DNA from 2 places in the Methylobacterium marchantiae genome. Region 2 is predicted to be linked to the other one. Evidence: predicted binding sites of a transcription regulator. Region 2 holds the regulator's gene; the other holds the start of a gene.
What was found. The regulator PhoB, encoded in region 2, activates phosphate uptake and scavenging genes when phosphate is short. The targets are predictions, from matches to a motif close to TGTCATNNANCTGTCAT.

Region 1 (4,117 bases), on a different contig from region 2:
CCGGATTGAACACGACGAGGGCCACGAAGCAGATGCCGGCCATCGCCAGGGCGAAGGCGGGTGCCGCCGGAAAGAACGGCGCCCGGTAGGGGCGGGCGAGGTCGGGCTCGCTGCGGCGCAGCTTGAACAGGGCGGCCATGCTCATGCCGTACATGACCAGCGCGCCGAACACCGCCATGGTGACGATGCTCGCGGTGAGGGATTGCCCGGCGATCTCGATCAGGTTGTCGCTGTAGATCGCCGCGATGCCGACGAGGCCGCCGGCCACCGTGGCGATGTGCGGGGTCTGGAAGCGCGGATGGACCTTGGCGAGGAAGCCGGGCAGGTAGCCGGCGCGTCCGAGGGCGAAGATCTGGCGCGAATAGCCCATGATGATGCCGTGGAACGAGGCGACGAGGCCGAACAGGCCGAGCCAGACCAGCATGTGCAGCCAGCCGCTCGACTCGCCCACCACCGTCTTCATCGCCTGGGGCAGGGGGTCGTTGAGGTTGCTGAGCGTCCGCCAGTCGCCCGAGCCGCCGGCGAAGATCATCACGCCGAAGGCCAGGGCGGTGAGCGTCAGGACGCCGGTGATGTAGGCGATCGGGATGGTACGCTTGGGGTCCTTCGCCTCCTCGGCCGCCATGGCTACGCCCTCGATGGCGAGGAAGAACCAGATCGCGAAGGGGATCGCTGCGAACATGCCGCCGATGGACGCCAGGGTGAAGGTCGACTCGCCGGCCCAGCCATGGGCCGCGAAGTTGGTGAAGCTGAAGGCGGGGGCGACCACGCCCATGAAGACCAGGAGCTCGCCCACCGCCAGGATGGTCACGAACAATTCGAACGTGGCGGCGATCTGCACCCCGACGATGTTCAGGGTCATGAAGATCAGGTAGGCGCCGAGCGCCGCGTGTTTCGGGTCGAGCCCCGGAAACTGGACGTTGAGATAGGCGCCGATGGCGAGCGCGATGGCGGGGGGCGCGAAGACGAACTCGATCAGCGTGGCGTAGCCGGCGATGCAGCCGCCGATCGGTCCGAAGGCGCGCTTGCTGTAGGCGAAGGGGCCGCCGGCCTGCGGGATCGCGGTGGTCAGCTCGGTGAAGCTGAAGATGAAGGCGACGTACATCGCCGCGATGAAGGTCGTGGTGACGAGGAAGCCGAGCGTGCCGGCGCTGGCCCAGCCGTAGCTCCAGCCGAAATACTCGCCCGAGATCACGAGGCCGACGGCGATGCCCCACAAGTGAAACGCGTTCAGACCTTTATGAAGGCTGGTGGATTCGCTTTGCATGATCGGTTCCCGCCATCGGCATCGGCTGCCGTCGGGCAACGGCCAAGCAAGAGTGCTGCCGAAAGCGCGGATCACCAAATGCCGGGCGGGAACCCGGCCTCAGGCCGCCCGGACCCGCGGGCGCAGACGTCCGGTCTCCTTCGGGCGGATGTCCATGGCGTTCCCGCGCCAGACGATGGCGCTCTGCATCCAGGCGCTGGTCCACATGACGGGCAGGATCGCGTCGCGGAGCAGGAAGGCGAGGACGAGGCGGGGCGAGCGGTGCCAGCCGGCGCGGGCGGCGAGGGCGTATTCCGCCCCGTACCAGAGGGCGGCCATCGCGGCGACGCCGACGAGGACCGGCGCCGTCGGGACCGCGATGGCCGCGACCGCGAAGGGAAGCAGGGCCCCCGATCCGATCTCTGGGGCGAAGAAGTGCGGGAACGTCACCCGGCGCAGGCGCGCCCAGCGCACCTGACGGGACCAGACCTCGCGGAACGCCCGGCATCCGAGGGGCTGTTCGAACGGCGCGGCCACGAGATGCACCCGCTTTCCGGCGGCGCGGACGAGCTTGGTCGCCGCCGCGTCCTCGGCGATCTCCGCGGCCAGCGCGCGGATGCCGCCATGCGCGTCGAGGAAGGGCTTGTGCCAGAGCATGCTCTTGCCCTGGGCAAAGCCGAGGCCGAGGCTCTCGCCGGTATATTGCCAGCGGGCCTGGAGGGTGTTGAGAAAGGCGCATTCGAGTTCGGCGAAGAGCCCGTCCGGCCGCGCGCCGATCGGCGTCGAGCAGACCAGCCCGGTATCCGGCCGCCACGAGGCCTGGAGCCGCTGGAGGTAGTCGGGCGGCATCAGCACGTTGGAATCGGCGAGCACCACCCAGTCGTGCCGGGCCTCCTCCCAGCCGCGGACGCAATTGTTGAGCTTCGGATTGTCGCTGATGCGCTCGTCCCCGACGATCAGGCGTGCCGGCACCCCCGGATGGGCCGCCATCAGGCGATGCAGCAGTGGGACGACGGGGTCGCGGCCATCGGCGACGCAGAAGATCAGTTCGTAACTCGGATGGGCGAGCCGGAAGCCGCGCTCCAGCATCTCCTCGCTGAAGGCTTCGAGGCCGCAGACCGGACGCACCAGCGAGATCGGCGCGGCGGCGGGAAAGCTCGCCGTGCCGCGATCCCGTCCGATCCGGCGTGCCGCGATGGCGATGCTCAGGAGGTTGACGAGCGTCAGCACGGCACAGAGCGAGAGCGCGACGACCGCGCCGGTCTCGATGCTGCCGATCATGCCGCCATTCCTCCCCGCCTCCGCCATTCGACGGAACCAGCCCATGACGAGGGGCCTAACAGGTGGGCTGTTTCAGTCGTATGACAGGGTGCGGGTGACGTTGGCGCGGGGGCCGATCGGCCTCTCCGCGAAGAAAGGTGTGGCGTGGGCGAAACGAGGCGCGTGGCCGTTCTGGGGGCCGGGATAGCGGGGGCCGTCGCCGCCCGGCACTTGAGCGAGGCCGGTCTGGCCGTCACCGTCTTCGACAAGGGGCGTGGCATCGGCGGGCGGATGGCCACGCGACGGGTCGACGAATCCGGTCTCTCCTTCGATCACGGCGCCCAGTTCATGCGGGCGCATGGAGCCGGTTTTCGCGAACGCCTCGCCGACTGGACCGACCGGGGCATCGTCGGCGAGTGGGAGGAAACGGGCGGATCCGTCGGCATTCCCGGCATGACGGCACCGGTCCGCGATCTCCTCGACGGGATCGAGACGCGCTCGGGCCGCAAGATCACCCGCCTCGAAAACGTGGGCGGATCATGGCGCCTCGATATCGCCGAGGGGTCCGAGGGCGAGGTCTTCTCCGATGGCGAGGTCTTCGACGCGGTGGCGGTGAGCTTTCCCGCACCGCAGGTCGCAGCCCTACTGGCGGCGAGCGACGTGTCGCTGCCGGGGCTCGAGATCCCGGTCTATGCGCCGTGCTGGTCGCTGATGCTGGCCTGGGAGGGGGATTGCCCGCTGCAGGGCGGCCCCCTGAACGACGCGAGCGGACCGATCGCGCAGATGTTTCGCGAGGATCGCAAGCCCGGACGATCGACCGATACGGTTCGGATGGTCGTCCATGCCACCCCGGACTGGTCGCGGACCCATCTCGAGAGGACGCGGGAGGAGGTCGCCGCCCTGCTCGTCGCGGCCATTGAGGCGAGTATGGACGCTCCACTGAAGCCGATCCATGCGAGCGCCCATCGCTGGCGTTATGCCCTTGTCGAGACGCCCCTCGGCCGGGATTGCCTCTACGATCCGTCGCTCAGGCTCGGCGCCTGCGGTGATTGGTGCCTCGGCCCGAGGGTGGAGGCCGCCCATGACAGCGGCGCGGCTCTCGCCGCGCGGATGATCGCGGATCTCGCATGATCCCGGCTTCGACATGATCCCGCCGATCGTCTTCCACCCGGCCTATCAAGCCGTCCTGCCCGACGGCCATCGCTTCCCGATGCGGAAATACGGTCGCCTCGCCGAGATGCTGACAGAACTCGGTCTCGCGCCCTCGGGCTTCGTCAGGCCGGAGCCCGCCGATGCTGCCCTGCTCAAGCGCGCCCACCGCGCGGATTACGTGGACGCGGTCCTCGCCTGTTCGGTGTCGCGGGAGATCGAGCGCAGCATCGGCCTGCCCGTGGACGAGAGTGTCGTCGCCCGTTCGCGCGCCTCGGCCGGCGGGACCCTCGCGGCGGCGCGACTGGCGCTGGAGCATGGCCTCGCGGGAAGTGCCGCCGGCGGCAGCCACCATGCGCGGCGTGAGACCGGCGCCGGATTCTGTCTGTTCAACGATGTCGCCATCGCCGCCCTGGCACTCCAGGAAGAGGGCACGATCCGCCGGGCGCTCATCGTCGATTG
Region 2 (4,117 bases):
TCCGCATCGCCGTGAAGGATCTGAACTTCTATTACGGGTCGTTCCACGGCCTGAAGTCGATCAATCTCAACTTCCACGACCGGCAAGTCACCGCCCTGATCGGACCGTCGGGGTGCGGGAAGTCGACCTTGCTGCGGACCTTCAACCGGATCTACAGCCTGTATCCTGAGCAGCGCGCGGAAGGCGAGATCCTCCTCGACGGGCAGAACGTCCTCGATTCGAAGGTCGACCTGAACGAGCTGCGCTCGCGGATCGGCATGGTGTTCCAGAAGCCGACACCCTTCCCGATGTCGATCTACGACAACGTCGCCTTCGGTCTGCGCCTGTACGAGAAGCTGCCCAAAGCCGATCTCGACGTGCGGGTGGAGGAATCTCTGCGCAAGGCCGCGCTCTGGGACGAGGTGAAGGATAAACTCAAGCAATCCGGCATGGGCCTCTCCGGCGGTCAGCAGCAGCGCCTCTGCATCGCCCGCACCGTGGCCCAGCGCCCGGAAGTGATCCTGTTCGATGAGCCGACCTCGGCCCTCGACCCGATCTCCACCGGACGCATCGAGGAGCTGATCGAGCAGTTGCGCTCCGAGTTCACGATCGTCATCGTGACCCACAACATGCAGCAGGCCGCGCGCATCTCGCAGTTCACGGCCTTCATGTATCTCGGCGAGTTGGTGGAGTTCGGCCCGACGACGCGGATCTTCATGAACCCCGAGAAGCGTCAGACCCAGGACTACATCACCGGCCGCTTCGGCTGAGCCCGTCGGCGCCGCCTCAGGCGTCGGTCCCGATCGAAACGCGAGACAGGCCGTGTCCGGCGGCCCTGATCGAGGAGTGCGAGCATGTCCACCCACATCGTCAGTTCCTACGACACGGAACTGGAAAACCTGCGCCGCTCGATCTCCGAGATGGGCGGCATCGCCGAGAAGATGATGACCGATTCCGGCAATGCCCTGGTACGCCGGGACGTCACGCTGGCCCAGTCGGTCATCGGCGCCGACAAGCGTCTCGATGCGATCCAGCATGAGGTCGAGGAGCGGGCCATCCTGCTCATCGCCAAGCGCCAGCCGCTCGCCATCGACCTGCGCGAGACGATTTCGGCGATCCGCGTCTCGAACGACCTCGAGCGGATCGGCGATCTCTCCAAGAACGTCGCCAAGCGCGTGGTCGCCATCGCCGAGCAGATCCAGCCGCAGAAAATCGTCATCGCCGTCCAGCACATGGGCGATCTGGTGCAGGAGCAGCTGAAGGACGTCCTCGACGCCTATGCGAGCCAGGACATCAAGGCGGCCCTCGACGTCTGGGAGCGCGACGACGCCATCGACGCCCTCTACAATTCGCTTTTCCGCGAGTTGCTGACCTACATGATGGAAGATCCGCGCAACATATCGTTCTGCACGCATCTCTTGTTCTGCGCCAAGAACATCGAGCGGATCGGCGATCACACCACCAACATCGCCGAGACGATCCATTACCTCGTCACTGGCACGAACGAACTCGCTGAGGGGGATCGCCCGAAGAACGATGCCTCGAACTACGCCACCGTGACGATCCCTGCCAGCGCCTGACTGCATCCCGGTCCGGCAGGTTGCGGCAGGACCTTCGTGCAGCCGTGCGTCGCCAGACAGAGACGGCTGCCCTCACCCTGAAAACATCCGCATGAGTACGCGCATCCTGATCGTCGAGGATGAGGAGGCCCTCACCCTCCTCCTTCGCTACAACCTTGAGGCGGAAGGCTTCGTCGTCGATTCCGCATCGCGCGGCGACGAGGCCGATCTGCGCCTGCAGGAGCAGGTCCCAGACCTCGTTCTCCTCGATTGGATGATGCCCGGGCTCTCCGGCATTGAGCTGTGCCGCCGCATTCGCGCCCGGCGCGAGACCGAGCGCCTGCCAGTGATCATGCTGACGGCCCGCGGTGAGGAGGGCGACCGTATTCGCGGTCTCGGCACCGGTGCCGACGACTACATCGTCAAGCCGTTCTCAGTGCCCGAACTGCTCGCCAGAGTGCGTGCACTCCTACGCCGAGCCAAGCCCGCCCACGTGGCGAACCTGCTCATCGCCGGCAATATCGAACTCGACCGCGTGAGCCACCGAATTCGCAGACAGGGCAGAGAAATCCATCTCGGGCCGACTGAGTTCAAGCTGCTCGAATTTCTGATGCAGAGCCCTGGGCGCGTCTTCTCGCGCGAGCAGCTCCTCGACGGTGTCTGGGGCCACGACGTCTATATCGACGAGCGCACGGTGGACGTGCACGTGGGTCGCCTTCGCAAGGCGATCAACCGCCCCCGCCAGAGCGACCCGATCCGTACCGTGCGCGGCTCGGGCTATTCCTTCGACGAGATGTTTTCGACGGACGAGTGAGACCACTTCCGGAGCATCATCGCTCCGTCTGGAACGAGCACCCCAATCGTGACGATGACGGGTCACCGTCGTGCATCTCGCGGGATGCGCGGGTCTCCTCTCCGTCCAGGCAGGGCGATTGCAGATGGCACCAAACCGTCATTCCAGGTCGCCGAAGGCGAGCCCGGACCCGGAGGGCCGCGCCACAGGCGTGTAATCCAGATCCGTTGGCGGTGCACAGTCCTGCAACATCTATGTTTCTGGATTCTCGGTTCCACTGTGCTGCGCTGGGATGACGGGGGGCTACGATTGGGGTGTCGACGAGCAAATCGGCGTCGGCAATCGACCTGCCTTCCAAGAGAGGGAGCGCGTCGGGCATCGTGCCGAACCCTGTTTGATAGAAGGAACAGCCATCGAGCAGATGGGTGAATTCCGTAGCTTGGAAGGAGAAAGAGTTCCGGTGCGCCTCACGCTTACCCGTCGATGACCTTCATGAAAACTGGTCCTGATCGTCGTTAGCCCCTCCAGAAATGTCTGAATACAGTAGCCCCGCTAGGAGTGGATGACAGGCGAGGGCGTAGCCCTACCGTCGATCCCGGCTCAGTGGTCGAAGAGCCGCTTCGATCGACCGCCCCGTTCGGCGTTGCGGCGAGCCGGGTCGTCGGCCCGGTCCCGGTCGCGCTGAACCGTATCTGGATGCTGGGGCGCGTCCGCCCCCGGTCGCGGTGAGCCCGCGCCAGTTGCCGTGTTATGCATCATAATGCGTTTGACGCAGGTCTTGGCAAAACAATGTGCATCTCATGCACTACATGCATAGTTGATATTTGGCATTTGGTATACCAATCGGACTTGGAGGTTGTCATACATGCTGCAACGCAAACGCATCGCTTCGAGGACCATCGATATGACCGCTTTCATTCTCGCCGCCATCGCCGTCGCTGCTGCCGCCAACATCTCTCTGGTGGCCTTCGTGGCCGATCGCCTGACCCCCACGACCAGCACCTCCACCGTCATGGCGGGCGAGCTCGTCCTCGTAAACGACAACGCTCCCGCACTCCTGAAGCTCGCGGCCTGAATCTCAAGCTGTATGGCTCCAAAGGCATCTTCATCAGCCCCGCCATCCATGGCGGGGCTTTTTCGCGTCTCGTACTGCCATAATCCTTGGCGTGGGACGGTCAAAATGGCCTCGCGCGGCGCTTGATTTGCCCGTCTCATTCGACGGGCTTACGGGCCGACGCTTCGCATTCCCGAGCGAGCGAGGCGGCCTGAGTGAAGCGGGCGCGGACGGTGTCGCTCATCCGGCCGAGACCCAGATGCGCGGCCATCCGCGCCTCGATGCCGGGTGCCGGATCGAGGTCGCGGGCGAGGCCGGCGAGTTCCTGGAGCGGGATGTCAGCGGGCGCCCGATTCTCCCCTCCCGCTGGCCGGAACCTCACCGGCCCGACAGGGGCGGTCTCTGGCCAGAGGACGATGCGGTCGCCCTCGCTGGTATGGGGGCAGCGGGGATCGACGGCCCCCAGGGCACGCTGGCGTAAGCGGTTGGTCATGCGAGAAAAACCGTGTGCGCGTAGGATGCGTGCGGCCTGGATGTCGGCAAAAACAGGGCCTTCCCGCGTGACAACTTCGGTCGCCATGGCCGCCAGCGTGGCCTTGTAAGTGGGGTCATGGAACCGGGTGGGATCGGGATCGAAGCGGGACAAGTCGGCGGGCTCATAGAGCCCGGGGGGCTCCGTCTGAGGGATGTCAGGAGAGGCAGGCCCGATCACGACCGGGGCAGGTTTCGCCC

Region 1: the regulator PhoB is predicted to act here: its motif matches at 2,597-2,613, upstream of ACFQ4G_RS12365 (ceramide glucosyltransferase).

What each region holds. Positions count from the first base shown of each region.
Region 1 is NZ_JBHTND010000015.1:43,136-47,252, reverse strand. It holds gene eat (ethanolamine permease) at 1-1,267, opposite strand, end outside; gene ACFQ4G_RS12365 (ceramide glucosyltransferase) at 1,367-2,527, opposite strand; gene ACFQ4G_RS12360 (NAD(P)/FAD-dependent oxidoreductase) at 2,690-3,637, shown strand; gene ACFQ4G_RS12355 (histone deacetylase family protein) at 3,651-4,117, shown strand, end outside.
Region 2 is NZ_JBHTND010000004.1:72,694-76,810, forward strand. It holds gene pstB (phosphate ABC transporter ATP-binding protein PstB) at 1-749, shown strand, start outside; gene phoU (phosphate signaling complex protein PhoU) at 834-1,559, shown strand; gene phoB (phosphate regulon transcriptional regulator PhoB) at 1,651-2,352, shown strand; gene ACFQ4G_RS04335 (hypothetical protein) at 3,236-3,406, shown strand; gene ACFQ4G_RS04340 (DUF3320 domain-containing protein) at 3,543-4,117, opposite strand, start outside.